DNA from 3 places in the Bacillus sp. JZ105 genome. Region 1 is predicted to be linked to each of the others. Evidence: riboswitches for the same ligand, from Rfam matches in the RefSeq annotation. Region 1 holds a riboswitch; each other region holds the start of a gene.
The links. A riboswitch is a leader RNA that binds a small molecule or an ion and turns the genes downstream of it on or off. The one in region 1 is predicted to bind S-adenosylmethionine.
Positions count from the first base shown of each region.

Region 2: it holds a riboswitch for S-adenosylmethionine, as region 1 does, so the genes downstream of both, mtnW (2,3-diketo-5-methylthiopentyl-1-phosphate enolase) here and M1D81_RS15610 (methionine ABC transporter ATP-binding protein) in region 1, are expected to answer to the same signal.
Region 3: it holds a riboswitch for S-adenosylmethionine, as region 1 does, so the genes downstream of both, metK (methionine adenosyltransferase) here and M1D81_RS15610 (methionine ABC transporter ATP-binding protein) in region 1, are expected to answer to the same signal.

Region 1 is NZ_CP096387.1:3,015,185-3,021,686, forward strand. It holds gene metQ (methionine ABC transporter substrate-binding lipoprotein MetQ) at 1-367, opposite strand, end outside; gene M1D81_RS15605 (methionine ABC transporter permease) at 382-1,050, opposite strand; gene M1D81_RS15610 (methionine ABC transporter ATP-binding protein) at 1,043-2,068, opposite strand; SAM riboswitch class I at 2,223-2,331, opposite strand; gene M1D81_RS15615 (SCP2 sterol-binding domain-containing protein) at 2,434-2,775, opposite strand; gene M1D81_RS15620 (thioredoxin family protein) at 2,896-3,198, opposite strand; gene M1D81_RS15625 (toprim domain-containing protein) at 3,211-3,555, opposite strand; gene M1D81_RS15630 (YusG family protein) at 3,687-3,923, opposite strand; gene gcvH (glycine cleavage system protein GcvH) at 3,968-4,351, opposite strand; gene M1D81_RS15640 (arsenate reductase family protein) at 4,418-4,774, opposite strand; gene M1D81_RS15645 (acyl-CoA dehydrogenase family protein) at 4,886-6,502, opposite strand, start outside.
Region 2 is NZ_CP096387.1:1,327,009-1,333,510, forward strand. It holds gene M1D81_RS06745 (aminotransferase class I/II-fold pyridoxal phosphate-dependent enzyme) at 74-1,264, shown strand; SAM riboswitch class I at 1,309-1,410, shown strand; gene mtnW (2,3-diketo-5-methylthiopentyl-1-phosphate enolase) at 1,513-2,733, shown strand; gene M1D81_RS06755 (2-hydroxy-3-keto-5-methylthiopentenyl-1-phosphate phosphatase) at 2,733-3,428, shown strand; gene M1D81_RS06760 (methylthioribulose 1-phosphate dehydratase) at 3,392-4,030, shown strand; gene M1D81_RS06765 (1,2-dihydroxy-3-keto-5-methylthiopentene dioxygenase) at 4,047-4,577, shown strand; gene M1D81_RS06770 (aspartyl-phosphate phosphatase Spo0E family protein) at 4,878-5,120, shown strand; gene M1D81_RS06775 (ATP-binding protein) at 5,167-6,502, opposite strand, start outside.
Region 3 is NZ_CP096387.1:2,779,986-2,786,487, reverse strand. It holds gene pckA (phosphoenolpyruvate carboxykinase (ATP)) at 1-239, opposite strand, end outside; SAM riboswitch class I at 466-600, shown strand; gene metK (methionine adenosyltransferase) at 796-1,998, shown strand; gene asnB (asparagine synthase (glutamine-hydrolyzing)) at 2,147-4,045, shown strand; gene M1D81_RS14255 (gamma carbonic anhydrase) at 4,188-4,703, opposite strand; gene M1D81_RS14250 (alpha/beta hydrolase) at 4,749-5,528, shown strand; gene M1D81_RS14245 (tetraprenyl-beta-curcumene synthase family protein) at 5,559-6,502, shown strand, end outside.

The sequences.
Region 1 (6,502 bases):
CGGATTTGTATTTCTTAGAGTAGATACCGAAAGGCTCAAGGTGAACCGCACCAGCACTCACTAGGTTATAATCTTTGTTTGATTTATTTTCTTCGTTTAAGTAAGGGATATGTTGGAAAAAGTTCGCATCCACTTCTTTTTCAGCTAACGCTTTGTTGTACATTTTATAATCGCTAAGCACTTTCACTTTTAAATCGTAGCCTTTTTCTTTTAGAAGTGGTTTTGCTTCTTCAAGAATTTCGGCATGCGGCGTTTTTGAAGCGGCAACCGTAATGGTTTTGCTTTCACTTGCGTTATTAGATGAACCGCACGCAGCTAAAATACCTGCAAATGCTAGAAATAGTGCACTTAAAATCAATTTCTTCATGAATAAATCCTCCCTTAACGTTTATCAATTTTATTTGTAATCAAATCACCGATTATTTGAATAATAAAGACGATGATGAGAATAAACACAGTAGCTACAAGTGTGACATCTGTATTACCAGATTGGTACCCTTCCACATAGGCGAGGTCACCAAGTCCGCCTGCTCCAATTGCACCTGCAATCGCAGTAGAGCCAATCAGAGCAATTGCTGTTACGGTAATACCTGAAATAAGGGCTGGCAATGATTCTGGCAGCAATACTTTGAAAATGATTGTTGACGTTTTTGCTCCCATTGATCGTGCTGCTTCAATGACTCCTTTATCTACCTCACGCAGTGCAATTTCGACAAGACGTGCATAGAATGGAGCTGACCCTATGACAAGGGCAGGGAGTGCTGCATTTGGGCCAAGAATCGTATGCATTAAGAATTTCGTAAACCCTAGTAATAAAATAATTAAAATGATAAAAGGAATCGATCTGAAAATATTGACGACAGCGCCGATGACAGCATTTATCGGTTTATTTTCCCAAAGACCGCCTTTTCCTGTAAGGAAGAGCAGGAGCCCTAAGATAATCCCGATTGCAAAGGCAAATGCCAATGAAATCAGTGTCATATACACCGTTTCACCTGTTGCACTCCAGATGACGTCTAAATCAACGTTCGGAAACCATTTCTCAAACATGTGTCATCACCTCGATTTCAACCTGTTTGCTTTGGATATAGGCGATGGCTTTTTCTACCTCGGTCTCTTCTCCATTAATGTGGATAAAGAGTGTTCCAAACGCGCCTTCCTGCGTTTGAGAAATCTTCCCTTGAAGGATATTCACATCGACATTGAAGGATCGAATGATTTCAGTGATCAGCGGCTGCTCGGCAGAGTCTCCAATAAAGGACAACCGTACGACCTGACCTTCTTTTACTCGTTCTAAGACGTGCTCGATTGTTTCTTTCGCTTCCTCTGGTTCTGCAAGCTGTTTCACAAATCGTTTCGTCATTTCTTCCTTCGGTTGTCTGAAGACGCGTAATACTTCGCCTTCTTCGACAATGCGTCCATTTTCCATGACCGCGACGCGATGACAAATTTTGCGAATGACGTGCATTTCATGTGTAATGAGCACAATCGTGAGCCCTAACCTTTTATTGATATCCGCCAAAAGTTCAAGGATCGAATCGGTCGTTTGCGGATCTAGCGCAGATGTCGCTTCGTCACATAGAAGAACCTTTGGATCATTCGCTAATGCTCTCGCAATGCCGACACGCTGTTTTTGCCCGCCGCTTAGCTGAGACGGGTATGCATTTTCTTTTCCTTCTAAACCGACCAATTTAATCAGTTCATTCGCACGCTCTCTCCGTTTCGATGTCGGTACACCTGCGATCTCAAGCGGGAACATAATGTTTTGTCTCACCGTTCTTGACCAAAGCAAGTTAAAGTGCTGGAAGATCATGCTGATTTCTTGTCTGGCTTTCCGAAGTTTCGCATTTGATACTTCATTGATCCGGTTGCCTGCCACTTCAACAATTCCTTCTGTTGGCAGCTCCAGACCGTTTAATAGGCGAATAAGCGAGCTTTTCCCTGCACCGCTATACCCGATAATTCCGAATATTTCACCTTTATCAATATCCAAGTTGACGTCTTTCACGGCATCAACATTTCCGCTTTTTGAATGGTACGTTTTTGATACATTCTGTAAATGGATCACAGTCTGATCACCTGCTTTCTTGCTGAATCTATAGGTTTCCATCACATACGTTATTTATTCTTCTTTGTGTCATGACTCTAGCCTGGCGCCAGGTCAGTAAAAAAGACCTAACTGCAACGCAAGCAGAAAGGCCTTTTATGTCAATTACGCCTTTCTCTCATCTTTCAAAGCGCTGCGGCTTTGAGTGAATTGGCACCAATTTCAGCTATGCTGACGGTTGCCGGGTTTCATAGGGCACGTCCCTCCACCTCTCTTAATAAGAGAAAATATGTTGTTTTATGTGATGTTCATGTTTTTACTAACGTAGAATATCATGCTACCCGAGATATGTCAACGCTGTAAATCGCTAATTTCCAAGTAAACAACTACGTTATCATTTTTCGAAAAAAACCGTTCGTCAGCCAAAGCACTGCCTCTAGTCTCAGGAGCGCACGGAATGACCCTTTCACTTTGACTTGTCCCCTGCTGATTAACTGCTGTAAGGACATATCTCCATCTAATAATTGTAGAATCTCTTTCCTCTCACCATAAAAGATGAGATCCGATAACTCAATTGCAGGTAGTTTCTTCACTTCACCACGTTCATCCACAATCAATGTACAAGAGTCAGTTTCCGCCTCAAATGTAATCTTCAAGGATGATGATGAGAGCAGCGGCTTTAATAATAAACGCTGCCCTGTGTTACCATGGGCTTTCACATTTTCCACATGTATAACCTCCCTGTCATTTGGTTATACATAACATTTCTCTACAAACATCGGCTTGTCCTTTATAAATAACTCGACAAATTTTCAAATGAATTTCTTGAAATATGACAAAAAACCGCTTTATTTAGCGGTTTCAATCATTTCATGAAGATATGGAACTGAGTGAAAGGCATAGCCTTTTTGCACCAATTCACCTTTTTTAAACAGGAGAAAGCAAGGAACACTCTCAATTTCAAATGCTTTCGCAAAGCCTGGTGAATAGTTTAAATTGTTTTCGTAAAATGGTACATCCGGCTGCATGGCGTCTACAACTGCCAGCATTTTCTTTGCCAGCTGGCATGTTCCGCAAAACGGTGTATATAAGTATAAAAGAAATAAATCGTCCTCTATCTCCTTGAATTCGTGTTCTTCAATCTCTTTCATATACGTCCACCCTCATAAATATTTCGAATGAACATCAATGTTTGCAGCTAATAGGATAGATGCAATGTGGGCTGACGGTGAAGCGGCCACTTCGCGGTACGTTCTGTCGACAAAAAGATGAAGTGCTTCAGGGAATTCTTTTCGAAATTGCTTCCGCAGTTTGTCGCCTGCATCGTCACTGTCAGCTAATATGTAAACGTCTTTCCCCACTAAATCGTCCACAAGCTGATCCAACTTCGATGTACTGATCGTGCCATTGGTGCAAATGATGGTAACAGGTTCACTTATGACTTCTTTTAGCTTTTGTTTGTCTGTTTTACCTTCTACAATGATGACCTTTTCTATCTCGACATTCATCACGATCACCCGGCCCTTTTGACGTTGATTCACTTCTTCCTTAGATTACAATCTTTCATTCAGGTTGTAAAGATTGAGCGCCTCGTCATCAAAAAGACTGCAGCTTCTGTTCACTGCAGTCTCATCTGTGATTAGCACCAGCCATTTTCATCGTCACAGTCAACATATTTTTCTGTCCCATCGGTTAATGTATCCGTTAAACGATAAAAACGATTTTGATCATAGGAATATCCCGATTTCAGCTCATATTGGTTTTCACTAATCATCGTGCCAATCTCTTCATTTTGATGATAAAGCACCATGCCGCTTTCTTTGAATCGTCCAGTGACATGCTCTGTTATATCCACGTGTTCTTTTTGAAAAGACAAATTGGACACCCCCCATAAAGGTAGAGTGTCCAATTTCTCATGAATTAGTCTTCTTTTGTCATTTCTTCGTATTGCTCAGCCGTCATTAAGTTCTCAATTTCAGAAGCATCAGCTGGTTCTACCACGATCATCCATGCTTTTTCGTATGGAGAGTCGTTGACGAATTCTGGGCTGTCATCCAGCTCATCGTTCACTTCAACGATTGTGCCATTGATCGGTGCATAAAGTTCAGAAACGGTTTTCACTGATTCTACACTTCCGAAAGGCTCGTCCGCTGTGATTTTGTCTCCTACTTCAGGAAGCTCAACGAACACGATATCGCCCAGCTCAGATTGAGCAAAATGCGTAATACCGATACGCACCTTATCTCCTTCTACTTTGACCCATTCATGTTCTTCTGAATAACGTAAATCTTTTGGTGTGCTCATTCAATACCCCTCCAGTCTTTTCTTACAATCTATATTGAAGATACCACAATCTGAATGAAAGTTACATCATTTCCAGACGCTTTTAAATGTATCTTCATTAAATCCTACCGTGACTCGTTTTCCGTCTGTTGTAATCGGACGCTTAATCAGCATTCCGTTAGACGCGAGTAATTCTAGCTGCTCGTCCTCTGACATTGCAGGAAGTTGATCTTTCAGCTGCAGCTCCCGGTATTTTTGTCCGCTTGTATTAAAGAATTTCTTCAGCTCTAAACCGCTTTTTTCGTAAAGGGCTTTTATTGTTTCTTTATCAGGCGTCTCTTCGACGATATGTATGCTGTTGATGTCTTTATTGTGTGCTTCCAGCCACTTTTTTGCTTTTCGGCATGTACCGCAAGATGGGTATTCGTAAAAATCTAAAGCCACCATTTTCACCTCCTGCAAATTGTGACAACATTTTATCACAAAATATTTTAAAAACCTAAATGTATGCTTACAAAAAGGTGCGGAGTAATATCCGCACCTTTTAAGCCGTCCTTATACGATATATTTCTCTGCTTCAAAGATTCGTTTTGCCACTTCGCGCTTTTTGGCGATGACATTGATCGGCGTAAATCTTGTCAGCTTGCGAAGGGCTGACAGGCTCATGCGGAGTGAATCTCCTTCCTCCATCGCAATCAAGGATTCTTTTGCATGGGCTTCAATCTTTAAGAAAGCCTCCTGCGTGAAAATTTGTGTGTAAGCAAGCTTTTGTTCATTCTTTTCTGCCCCTGTTGCAGCGATTGCCTTTTCTGTACGCAGAATCGCTGATTCAGCAGCAAAAATTTCATTGACGATATCGGCTATGTTCACAAGAATTTCTTGTTCTTTGTCTAAGGCTTTCCCGTATTTCATCGCTGCCATACCAGCCACCATTAAGGCGATCTTTTTCGCATGGGCGAGCAAATATTTTTCTTGATCGAGCGGCTGATCGCCTGGCTCTTCCGGCATCATCATCATTAGCTCTTCCTGTAAGGTTTGCGCTTTTTGAAGCAGCGGAAGCTCTCCTTTCATCGCTTTCTTCAAGAATGTACCTGGTACAAGCAAACGGTTGATTTCGTTTGTCCCTTCAAAAATCCGGTTAATTCGTGAGTCGCGATAGGCTCTTTCGACCTCGTATTCTTGCATGAATCCATATCCGCCGTGAATCTGCACGCCTTCATCCACAATATAATCTAACGTTTCAGAGCCAAGCACTTTACAGAGAGAACATTCAATCGCATATTCCGCAATGGATTGGGCAATTTGTTTGCCGTCTTTTTGCTCTTCATCACTTAAGAGGCCCATCCGCTGTTCAAATAATCCAACCGTACGGTAAACAGCACTTTCCATCGCATAGAGCTTTGCTGACATATTGGCTGCTTTTTCACCAATTAAGCTGAATCGAGAAATTGGTGTTTTGAACTGCTTACGCTGGTTCGCATATTCTGCCGACAATTGAATGACGCGCTTTGATGCACCGATTGTGCCGACTGCCAGCTTATAGCGCCCAATATTCAAAATGTTAAACGCAATCACATGACCTCTGCCAGCTTCACCGAGCAAATTCTCCTTCGGTACTTGGGCATCTTCAAGAATCAATGTTCTTGTCGATGATCCTTTAATACCCATCTTTTTCTCTTCAGGCCCCGTTTTGACACCTGGAAAATCCTTTTCGACGATAAAAGCAGAGAAGTGTTCACCATCAATCTTCGCATACACAACAAAGACATCGGCAAATGCGGAGTTTGTGATCCACTGCTTTTCTCCATTGAGGACATAATGGGTACCTGCTTCATTCAGAACTGCCGTTGTTTTTGCTCCAAGAGCGTCAGAGCCTGATCCAGGCTCAGTGAGTGCGTACGCCGCAATGGTTTCACCAGTGGCGAGTCCAGGCAGGTACGCTTCCTTTTGCGCTTGATTCCCGAAGAGCACGATCGGCAGAGAACCAATACCGACATGAGCACCATAGGAAAGTGAGAAGCTTCCTGCTCGAGCGAATTTTTCAGTAATGATAGCTGAACTGATTTTATCTAATCCAAGCCCGCCGAATTCCTCAGGCACATCAGCTCCAAGCAGCCCAAGTTCACCAGCCTTTTTGAGAAGCCTGACCGAATGCTCGAACTCATGGTTTTC
Region 2 (6,502 bases), 1.7 Mb from region 1:
ATTGCTTTACAATTCATAAAACAATCCATTACAGTGATTGTATTGTCACGTAACTTGAATAGAAGGTGAAGAAATGGAATTCCAGCAATCAGATGTGTTGAAACAATTACCGAAGCAATTTTTTGCGTCGCTTGTCCAAAAGGTGCAGAAAAAAGTACAGGAAGGGGCAGATATCATTAATTTGGGACAGGGAAATCCTGATCAGCCAACTCCTCCGCACATTGTAAAAGCCATGCAGGAAGCGGTAGCAAAACCTGAAAATCATCAATACTCCTCATTCCGTGGAACAGCGAAATTAAAAAAGGCTGCTGCCGCTTTTTATGAAAGAGAATATGGCGTCACACTTGATCCAAAGGCGGAAATTGCGATTTTATTTGGCGGGAAAGCAGGGCTTGTTGAGCTGCCGCAATGCCTGCTGAATCCGGGTGATACGCTTCTTGTCCCTGATCCTGGCTATCCTGATTATTGGTCAGGCGCTGTGCTTGCTGGAGCGCATATGGTAACCATGCCACTTCTTGAAAAAAATGATTTTTTACCTGACTACGATTTGCTGCCTGAAGATGATAAGAAAAAGGCAAAATTAATGTACTTAAATTACCCCAACAATCCGACGGGGGCTACGGCAAGCCGTTCATTTTTTGAAGAAACCGTTACGTTTGCGAAAGATCATAAGCTATGTGTTGTCCATGATTTTGCATATGGCGGCATTGGCTTTGATGGAGAAAAGCCGCTCAGCTTTCTGCAAATAGAGGGGGCGATAGAGACGGGAATAGAAATTTACACATTGTCTAAAACGTACAATATGGCAGGGTGGAGAGTAGGATTTGCAGCTGGAAATTCGTCTGTTATTGAAGCCATTGAGCTTTATCAGGATCATCTGTTTGTCTCCCTGTTTAAAGCCACTCAAGATGCAGCAGCGGAAGCGCTATTAAGCGATCAAACGTGCGTACAGGTGCAAAATGATCGATATGAGAAAAGGCGGAATGTGTGGATTGCTGCCTGCAAAGAAATTGGCTGGGAAGTCAGTGCACCAAAGGGATCATTTTTTGCTTGGTTAAAGGTGCCGGAAGGATATACATCTGAAGCCTTTTCTGACTTATTATTAGAGAAGGCACATGTTGTGGTTGCGCCAGGTAATGGCTTTGGTGATCACGGTGAAGGGTACGTGAGAGCAGGGCTTCTAACAAGTGAGGAGCGGTTACAAGAAGCTGCTCAGCGCATCGCTGCCTTGAATCTGTTTGAAAAAAAGCCATTGACAACATAAAAAAATGGTGCGATAATTCAGGCAATATTTAAGAAAATTGAATATTCTTATCAAGAGTAGGCAGAGGGACTAGCCCAATGAAGCCCGGCAACCGACTTCCATGAAGCACGGTGCTAATTCTTGCAGCAAGCGCTGAGAGATAAGATTCGGATGAATGACACGAAACAACCTCTTTAAGGCGCTCAAGAAGCACTTGAAGAGGTTTTTTTATTGAATATATGCATGACGCAATCGAAAGGGGATTCCTAGTGAGTGAATTACTGGCAACATACGTATTAACACATCGAGAGGATGAACAAATAAATCGAAAAGTGGAGCAGATCGCGCTTGGTTTAACAGTTGGATCATGGACGGATTTGCCGCAGCTCAAAAAGGAGCAGCTTCAAAAGCATAAAGGCCGAGTTGAAAAAGTATTAGAAAAAGCTGCTCCAGCCGAAAATGGTCTTTATCAATCAGAGGTGACGATTGCTTATCCTGAGGCAAACTTTTCAGCTGATTTACCAGCAGTTTTCACGACGATTTTTGGAAAGCTTTCACTAGATGGAAAAGTGAAGCTAGTCGATATCCAATTTTCTGAAGAATTTAAAAAAAGCCTGCCAGGACCTGTATTTGGAATTGACGGCATTCGAAAAAAGGTAGGCGTGTTTGATCGTCCATTATTGATGAGTATTTTTAAAGGCGTTATCGGCCGTGATATGCAGGATTTAAAAGAGCAGCTCCGTTTACAGGCATTAGGCGGGGTTGACTTCATCAAAGACGATGAAATTTTATTTGAAAGTCCATTAGCTCCTTTTGAAGAGCGAATCAAAGAAGGAAAAGCGATTTTAAAAGAAACCTATGAAGAGACAGGACACCGCACGCTGTATGCTGTCAATTTAACGGGCAGAACCTTTGACCTGAAGGATCGGGCGAGAAAGGCCGCTGAACTTGGGGCAGATGCGCTCTTATTCAATGTCTTTGCTTACGGCCTGGATGTCATGCAAAGCCTAGCTGAGGACCCAGACATTCCACTGCCGATTATGGCGCATCCTGCTGTGAGTGGTGCTTTGACATCCTCTCCTGAATATGGATTTTCGCATTCTCTTCTTTTAGGCAAATTAAATCGATATGCTGGCGCTGATTTGAGCCTTTTTCCCTCACCTTATGGGTCGGTTGCACTTCCGAAAAAAGATGCCTTTGGAATCTATGAAGCTTGTGTGAAAGAGGATACGGTTCAAAAAACATTCCCTGTCCCGTCAGCAGGCATTCATCCAGGAATGGTTCCAGTATTGATCAAAGATTTTGGAATTGATCATGTGATAAATGCAGGTGGAGGCATACACGGACATCCGCGGGGAGCCATCGGCGGAGGGAAGGCATTTCGTTCGATCATTGATGCAGTGATTCACGAAGAGTCCATCCGAGATAAGGCGGCTTCCTGCCAAGACTTAAAAGCGGCACTTGATCTTTGGGGAAGGGTAGCAGAATAATGAAAAAACCAATTGTATGCTGTGATTTTGATGGAACAATTACAAAAAATGATAATATCATCCGCATCATGAAACAGTTTGCACCAAGTGAATGGACGAAGCTGAAGGATGGTGTCCTGTCAAAGGAAATCACCATTCAAGAAGGCGTCGGGCAGATGTTTCAATTACTGAAAAGTGATCAGAAGGAAGCCATTCAATCATTTATATTAGAGGATACAGAGATTCGAGAAGGGTTTAAGCAATTTGTGGATGAAGTAAAAAAAGCAGACATTCCTTTCTATGTACTTAGCGGCGGTATGGACTTTTTTGTTTACCCGATCCTCGAAGGCATTGTCGATCGAGACGATATTTATTGCAACCATGCATCATTTGGGGAAGACCATATTCAGATTGAATGGCCGCATGCCTGCGATACGCAATGTCAAAATGGCTGCGGATGCTGCAAGCCCTCAATCATTCGAAAGCTGACTCATGAGGATGACTTCATCATCATGATCGGAGATTCAGTGACTGATGTGGAGGCGGCGAAGCATGCAGATCTTACGTTTGCGCGCGACTACTTGCTCAATGAATGTCAAGAGCTCGGGCTCGTACATAAGGAGTACGACACATTTATTGATCTACACGCGCAATTTGTTCAAATAAAGGAAGTGAAGGAATGGCAGACGCAAAGAGCAAACGCTGGCAGGAGCTAGCAGACGTTAAACGTGAACTGGCTCAAAGAGATTGGTTTTTCGGAACAAGCGGTAATTTATCGATCAAGGTGTCGGATGATCCAATCACGTTTTTGGTGACGGCAAGCGGCAAAGATAAACGAAAAGAAACAAACGAAGATTTTGTGCTAGTAAATGCGGCAGGCCAGACCCATCATCCGAACGAGCCGCTTAGACCATCAGCTGAAACACTGCTTCACACGTACGTGTATGAACGGACGAAAGCAGGCTGCTGCCTCCATGTCCATACAATCGATAATAATGTGATATCAGAGCTGTACGGGGATAAGGGAGAGATTCGTTTTAAAGGCAACGAAATCATCAAAGCGCTTGGTTATTGGGAAGAGGATGCAGAAGTGTCGATTCCGATTATTGAAAATCCAGCTCATATTCCGCAGCTTGCAGAGCAATTTGCAAAACATCTGACACTAGAGGCGTCATCTGGTGCTGTACTCATTCGCAATCATGGCATCACGGTCTGGGGAAAAACAGCCTTTGAAGCAAAACGAGTATTAGAAACATATGAATTTTTATTTAGCTATCACTTAAAATTAGCGCTTTATCAACAGCAGCTTGTAAGATAAAAAGGAGGAAAAGCACATGGCGACGATTTTGATTCATAACGAAGAGAACACATTACTGGAAAGCGAGCAAGAGGTAGCATCATATTTAGAAAACCAAGGGGTCATTTATGAGCATTGGGATATTGAAAAGCTGCCAAACCGTTTATCAGAAAAGTATGATTTAACCGATGAGGAAAAGGAAGAGATTTTGACTGTTTTCCAAAAAGAAATCCAAAGTATTTCTGAAAAAAGAGGGTACAAAGCGCAGGATGTCATTTCATTATCTGATGCCACGCCAAATCTTGATGAGCTGCTCCAAAACTTTAAACGTGAGCATCACCATACAGATGATGAAGTACGCTTTATTGTGAGCGGGCACGGAATCTTTGCTATTCAAGGCAAGGATGGCGTCTTTTTTGATGTGAGATTGAATCCAGGTGATTTAATTTCTGTTCCGCCAAACATTCGTCATTACTTTACACTTCAAGAGGATCGCAAAGTGGTCGCAGTTCGCATATTTGTCACAACTGAGGGCTGGGTGCCGATTTACGAGGAAGAAACGGTTTAATGATAGAGCTGATCATTCCGCATGAGGCGGAAGATCAGCTTTTTTTTAGGAGATTAGATATAAAATGAGAAAGAAAATAGTTGATTTTGATCTTCTGCATAGGATAAAATTCTGTTTAATCAATGTGTCAGTCCTGTCCAATTTTGAAGTTTACCCCCAAATTTGATTGGGTAAAAGGTCTTTAGGCTGTAAAAAATTAAATAAAATAAGCATATTTAATTTAATTTACAAATAAAGTATAATTTTGGTGTCGGATCATTTTGAGCATAGACAGTCGAAATCATTGCGGGAGCTGAGATCATGAATATTTATGTAAGGAAAGAACAATTGCTGATGTCCATTGATGAGAAGAGAAAACAAATGGTAGAAGCTGCTCAAGTGGAAGGGTACACTGGTGAGACGACAATTAAATATAGTCAAGAACTGGACAACCTGATGAATGAGTATCAGCATCTTCTTTTTCATGAGAAACAATCTGCCCCCTCCTTTCATGATCTAGTGTCTCAAATGAGTCTATTATCTGTGAACCGCCCCTCTTATTGACATGAAAAACCGGTCTTGCATAAGCAAAACCGGCTGACATCTTCAGTTATGCTGAGTGAGCAGAAGGAAGCATGATCATGACAGTCGTTCCTTTATTCACTTCGCTATGAATATCAATTGTTCCGCCATACATCGAAATGATTCGTTTACACACGACAAGCCCAAGACCTGTGCCTTTTTCCTTCGACGTAATAAAGGGGAGGAAGATGTGCTTTAACATCTCTTCTGGTATGCCTTCACCTGTATCCTCTACTTTAATGATGACATGTTCTTTTTCAGCTTCGATCACAATCTTCAAATGACCGCCGTTTGGCATCGCTTCTAAAGAGTTCTTTGCTACATTTAAAACGACTTGTTTAATATGATCCTTTGTGCAATACACGCCCACATCTTGAATCGTATTGATTTGCAAATCCACTTCGACATTATAAAGGTTTGCCTCAGAGAAAACGATCGGCATGATCTCACTTACAATTTCTTTTACAGAGTTATTCTGCCATTTTTCAGCCGTTGGTTTTCCTAAGACAAGAAATTCACTGACGATTTGGTTGATCCGCTTAATTTCTTCCTCAATGACAGAAAAATAGAGCTGATCTTCTTCTGAATGATACTTCTTTTGCAATAGCTGGATAAATCCGCTAATCCCTGTTAATGGGTTGCGAATTTCGTGTGCTGTACTTGCTGCGAGTGTTCCGATCAATTCAAGCTTTTGCGCTTCGTTTTGATGACGCTCCTGCTGAGTTTGCCGCCTTAACACGATATATTGGACGAGTGTGAATAAAATATTTAATAAGATAAACGCACTGGATAAAGGGATGAGCATCACAGACAGCACTTCACTAGTTGAAGCACGCTGCGGAAAGACCTCCAGCTTCCAGCTGTTTTCATCTAAATATGTAGACACGGTGCTGCCGCCTTCGGGTACTGGCTGTGGACCGCTTGTAAAGACGACATGTCCATTTTGATTCAGCATCTTAAAATGAAGATCAGGGTTCAATACATTCATAATATTTCTTAAATAATCAATTTGAATGGCGGCAATCAGCACATTGGTGACCTCTTCGTTTTCATCGAGTACAGGCACACAAATGGAGAGAATCCGCTGTTTTGTAATTCGGCTCACATAGTTGTCTGTGATCACAGTCTGCTTGGTCACTTGAATGCGTTTAAAGTAATCTCTGAATGATAGGTTGATTTTTTCCTTTAACGGGGTGGTGCTTGCTGTTACATTTCCTTTTTTGTCTAGGAGATACAGACCTGAAAAACGAGGTTCTTGTTTATAGATTTTCTCTAGGATGTTTTGTACTTTTTTCGTTTCAAGCGGCTGGTCAAATCCCATGGCAAGGGAAGTTAATCTCGCTTCTGTTTCACTTATTAAATAA
Region 3 (6,502 bases), 240 kb from region 1:
TGGTTTACTTGACCCCAATCGATTTTATGTTCAGAGCTTTCTTCTTTGACGATAAATTTATCTTTAGGCGAACGTCCTGTATAGGCTCCCGTTGTAGCGCGGACAGCTCCAGTTGATGTTAAAACGCCTTCATTACGTGCCAAAATCTTTTCAACAAGTTTCGGAACAGATAAATTTTGGTGCGTATTTTCTAATGAGAGCAATGACTGCAAATCTTCTTTTAAATCCACTGAGTTCATAAAAAAACCCTTCCTTTACCGTTGAATTTGTTTGTTTCGATTAGTATAACACATTAATAATAATAGTCTATACTATTTAAAAATTTTTGTGTGTGTTTTTTCATTTCTGCTATGAAAATATGCTTTTTGGTGATGCTAATGGTGAGGAGAAAAAAGAGGGAGATAATTCTTATGAAGCATTGACATGACGCAAGGGTTTAAGATAAGATATCTTATTGAACGGATACTCTTATCCCGAGTTGGTGGAGGGACAGGCCCGATGAAGCCCAGCAACCGGTTTCTTATGAAAAAGGCATGAAAATGCTGAGAAACCAAGGTGCTAACCTGATGCAAGGTACAAGAACACCTTGAGCGATAAGAGTGAAAGGCATGCGATCTCAGACCCTTTCCTCGCAATGAAGGAAATGGTTTTTTTATTTTTGGGATATCATATGAACAAATTGCCAATAACATCTCTAATATAAACGTTTTCAAATATAAGAGGGAACGAGTTCCGTATCATATTGGAGGCCTCATCTTGGGATGATGTGGTCTTGTACAGGAGGAAATAGCCATTATGAGTCAAAATCGTCGTTTATTTACTTCAGAATCAGTGACAGAAGGACATCCGGATAAAATCTGTGATCAAATTTCAGACAGCATTTTGGATGAAATTTTAAAGAAAGATCCAAATGCACGTGTTGCCTGTGAAACTTCTGTTACAACCGGTCTCGTATTAGTAAGCGGTGAAATTACAACGTCTACTTATGTCGATATTCCAAAGACGGTGCGTGACACAATTAAGGAAATTGGCTACACACGTGCGAAATATGGTTTTGATGCGGAAACATGTGCGGTACTTACATCAATTGATGAACAGTCTGCTGATATTGCGCAAGGTGTAGACAAAGCGCTTGAAGCACGTGAAGGAACAATGACTGAAGAAGAAATTGATGCGATTGGTGCAGGTGACCAAGGATTGATGTTTGGTTTTGCTAACAACGAAACCGAAGAGCTCATGCCGCTGCCAATTTCACTAGCGCATAAATTATCTCGCCGTTTAACAGAAGTACGCAAGAATGAAACACTTGCATACCTTCGTCCAGACGGAAAAACACAAGTCACAGTTGAATATGATGAGCAAAACAAACCAGTTCGTATTGACACAGTGGTTATTTCTACGCAGCATGCACCAGAAGTGACGCTTGAACAAATTCAAAGTGACTTAAAAGAGCATGTCATCAGTCCTGTCGTTCCAAGTGAACTGATTGATGAACAGACAAAATACTTTATTAACCCAACTGGCCGTTTCGTGATCGGTGGACCTCAAGGGGATGCTGGTTTAACTGGACGTAAAATCATCGTTGATACGTATGGCGGATACGCTCGTCATGGCGGCGGTGCTTTCTCAGGTAAGGATGCAACGAAGGTTGACCGTTCTGCGGCATACGCTGCACGTTACGTAGCGAAAAACATCGTAGCTGCCGGCCTTGCAGATTCTTGTGAAGTACAGCTTGCTTATGCAATTGGGGTTGCACAGCCTGTATCGATTTCAATTGATACATTCGGAACAGGAAAAGCTTCTGAAGAAAAATTAATTGAAGTGGTTCGTGCAAACTTTGATCTTCGTCCAGCTGGCATTATTAAAATGCTTGACCTGCGCCGTCCGATCTACAAACAAACAGCTGCATACGGGCATTTCGGCCGTCACGACTTAGATCTTCCGTGGGAAAAAACGGATAAAGCCGATACACTTCGCAAAGAAGCATTGGGACAATAACAACATAAAAAACCGCTTATTTTAAGCGGTTTTCCTTTTGATTAAAAAAAAATCTGCAAAAAGCGAAAAAATGTGAAACAAAATCGGACAAAATACTGTCTAATTATAGGTCTACTTTTAAGAAATAACATAACGTGGAGGCAATAATATGTGTGGGTTTGTTGGTGTATTTAATCACCGTCCATTGTCCGAAACTACTGAACAGGAAGAGCTAATTAAACAAATGAATCGTCTCATCGTTCATCGTGGTCCGGATGATGAGGGTTACTTTCATGATGAGCATGTAGGATTTGGATTTAGACGTTTAAGTATTATAGATGTTGAGCACGGAAAGCAGCCGCTTTCTTATGAAGATGAAAAGTATTGGATTATTTTCAACGGAGAAATTTATAACTATGTGGAGCTGAAGGAAGAGCTTGTGAAAAAAGGCTATACGTTCAGCACAGATTCTGATACGGAAGTACTTCTTGCCACATACCGTCATTATAAAGAAGAAGCGGCTTCAAAGCTTCGCGGCATGTTTGCATTTTTAATTTGGGATAAAGAAGCGCAATTATTATATGGCGCAAGAGATCCTTTTGGCATCAAACCGCTTTATTTTACACAAATGGATGAGCAAGTGTACTTTGCGTCTGAACGCAAAAGCTTGATGGCAGTGAACGAGAACATTTTATTTGATGAGACATCCTTACAGCAATATATGTCATTCCAGTTCGTACCTGAGCCAAATACACTTGATCAAAAGGTTCACAAAGTAGAGCCAGGTCATCAGTTTACTTTACGCCCAGGACAGGAGATTGAATTTAAGACTTACTGGAAGGTTCAATTCAAGCCTGAGCAAACACAAGAACAAAAGCTGATTGAAGAAGTCCGCGATGCAATCTATGATTCTGTGAAAATTCATATGAGAAGTGATGTACCTGTTGGTTCATTCCTATCAGGTGGTATCGATTCTTCTTTCATCGTATCTGTCGCAAAGGAATTTCATCCTGAGCTGAAGACGTTTTCTGTTGGCTTCCAGCAGGATGGCTTTAGTGAAGTTGATGTAGCGAAGGAAACGGCTGATAAGCTTGGCTTACAAAACTTCAGCGCGGTGATTTCTCCTGAGGAATATATGAATGAGCTTCCGAAAATTGTTTGGCATTTAGATGATCCTTTAGCTGATCCGGCGGCGATTCCATTGTACTTCGTGGCAAAGGAAGCGAAGAAACAAGTGACGGTTGTTCTTTCTGGTGAGGGAGCAGACGAGCTGTTCGGTGGATATAATATTTACCGTGAGCCGCTTTCTCTTAAACCATTTGAATCTGTACCATCTATGCTGAAAAAGCTTCTTCTTCGTCTGGCGCGCTTAATGCCAGAAGGAATGAAAGGAAAAAGCTTTATCGTCCGCGGCTGTACACCATTAGAGGAACGTTATATCGGTAATGCGAAAATCTTTGAAGAGCCAGTAAAGAAAAACCTCTTAAAGCAGTATGATCCGAACATTACGTATCGTGATGTGACGAAGACATACTTCGAGGAAAGTGCAGGCTACAGTGATATTAACAAAATGCAATATGTTGATATTCATACGTGGATGCGCGGGGACATCTTACTGAAAGCAGATAAGATGACAATGGCGAATTCTCTTGAGCTTCGTGTTCCTTTCCTTGATAAGGTCGTATTTGAAGCAGCTTCTAAAATTCCAGAAGAGCTGAAAACAAAAGATGGCACAACGAAATATTTATTGCGTAAAGCAGCAGAAGGCATTGTGCCTGACCATGTGTTAAACCGCAAGAAGCTGGGCTTCCCTGTTCCAATTCGTCATTGGCTGAAAAATGAGATGAACGCTTGGGCGAAAGACATCATTAAAAACAGTCAAACTGACGAATATATTAACAAAGCGTATGTGCTTGATTTATTAAATGAACATTGTGCTGGTAAAGCAGATCATAGCCGTAAGATTTGGACTGTCCTGATCTTTATGATTTGGCACAGCATTTATGTCGAGCGCAGTATTGATCCAGAGCAATTGAATCATCAACCGAAAGAAGTCATCTTCAGTTAATGAAAAAAGGTTTTCAGCTTTGTGCTGAAAACCTTTTTTGTCATGATAGAAAGGGATGGAAAAGGGTAAAATAACAAGCGGTTCATAGTTATTGCTTAATATCCTGAAAAAAACATGATAAAGTGAAGATACACGTATGATGTTAACGAGATAAAAGGGAACGATAGTATTGTCCTTTTTCTACATATTCTCTGCGGATTCGGTCCATGTCTTGGATATCTTCATCTGTTAACAGCCGAACGACTTTGGCTGGACGGCCAAAAGCGAGTGATCCTTTTGGGATGACCTTTCCTTGAGGGACAAGACTTCCTGCACCGATAAAGGCGCCTTCGCCAATCTCCGCACCATCGAGAATGATAGACCCCATGCCAATGAGGGCATTTTTTCGAATGATTGAGCTATGTAATGTGACTTGGTGTCCAATGGTAGCACCATCTTCAATAAGAAGTGTTTTTCCAGGACTTTGATGCAGGCACGATAAATCTTGAATGTTGACGTTCTTTCCAATTCTCACAGGGGCAACATCGCCTCTGATGACGGTTTGAAACCACACGCTCGAATATTCTCCAATTGTGACATCACCGGTAATGGTGGCGTTATCTGCGACAAAGACTGATTCATGAATCTCAGGTGTAAACTGATGATATGGATAAATCACTTTTTCGACTTCCTTTCTTAATACAACATTTGTGAGGTGTTTACTTTGTGGACTTGGCATGCTGAAAGACCAGTTGGTACAATTGTCATTGTACATGGTGCGAGTGAATATCACGGCCGATATAAATGGCTGATTGAAATGTGGCGGAATGCAGGCTATCACGTCGTCATGGGTGACTTGCCTGGACAAGGCACATCGACACGTGCGCGAGGCCACATTCGTTCGTTTCAAGAATACATTGATACAGTGGATGAATGGATCGAACATGCGAAATCATTCAGGCTTCCTACTTTTTTACTCGGCCACAGTATGGGTGGACTCATTTCAATTGAGTGGATGAAGCAGTATACCCATACGAAGTTGAATGGCCTTATTTTATCATCACCTTGTTTAGGTCTGCAATTTAAACCGAAGAAGCTGATGGATTTTGCGTCAAAAGGTCTAAATGTGCTGGCACCGTCTTTTAAAGTGGAGTCAGGTCTGACGATTGAATTAGCCACACGAAATCAGGCAGTGATTGAGGCAGACTCAAATGATTCTCTTTACGTGACAAAGGTGTCGGTTCGCTGGTATCGAGAGCTGATCAAAAATATCGATGCGGCGATGCAGCCGACGAATGTCTTTAAATCGATCCCGCTCCTTTTAATGCAGGCGGGAGATGATAAGATCGTCGATAAAACGAGGGTGATCAAATGGTTCAATGGCATAGAATCAACCAATAAATCATACCGTGAATGGGAAGAGCTGTATCACGAAATTTTTAATGAACCAGAAAGAGAAGAAGTGTTTAAGGCGGCGAGAGCCTTTACAGATCAATATATTTGATTGTGAGCTTTAAGTTGGGGGTGGAGTGATTTGTCAGTACCAGAGCGTCCTTTTGCACTGATGACAAAGGTGTATAAAGATATTTTTCCGCTTGTTCATCAGGAGCTGAAAAAGTGGCGGGCTCATGCAGAAATGATTGAAAATGAAGAACTGAGAACGCAGGCACTAGCGAGCATATCCAGTAAAACGTTTCACTGTGAAGGCGGAGGTATTTTATCTCTTCTAGCAGGTGAAGAGAAAGAAACGTGTATTGAATTCATAGTGGCGTACCAAACCATCAGTGATTACTTAGATAACCTATGTGACCGCAGCACGTCGCTTGATCCTAAGGATTTTCATATGCTGCATCAAGCGATGAGAGATGCGCTTGATATTCATGCTGAGCTCAAGCCATACTATCAATTCCGTGATGAACAAGAGGATCATGGATATTTACATGCGCTTGTCCGCACATGTCAAGACGTGCTTACCCGCGTTCGGCATTATCCGATCATTCAGCCATATTTACACACGCTGTGTGATTACTATAGTGACCTGCAAGTACATAAGCACGTCGTCCCTCATGAGCGTGTACCACGGCTAGAGTCATGGTTCCGCCAATATGAAAAAGATTTGCCGAAGATGGAATGGTATGAGTTTTCAGCTTGTGCGGGATCAACGTTAGGAATATTCTGTCTTGTGGCGTATGCGCTGCAGCCTGATTTTACAGAAAAGCAGGCGAAGCAAATTTACGAAAGCTATTTCCCTTATATTCAAGGTCTGCACATTTTACTCGATTATTTAATAGACCAAGAAGAGGACCGGCTTGGGGGAGATCTAAACTTTTGCTCATACTATAATTCTCATCATGAGATGATGGATAGACTTCAGCATTTTATCGAAAAAGCGGATGAGCAGCTGAAAGGCATTCCGCATGAAAACTTTCACAAATTGATTAACAGAGGGTTACTGGCGGTCTATTTGTCCGATGAAAA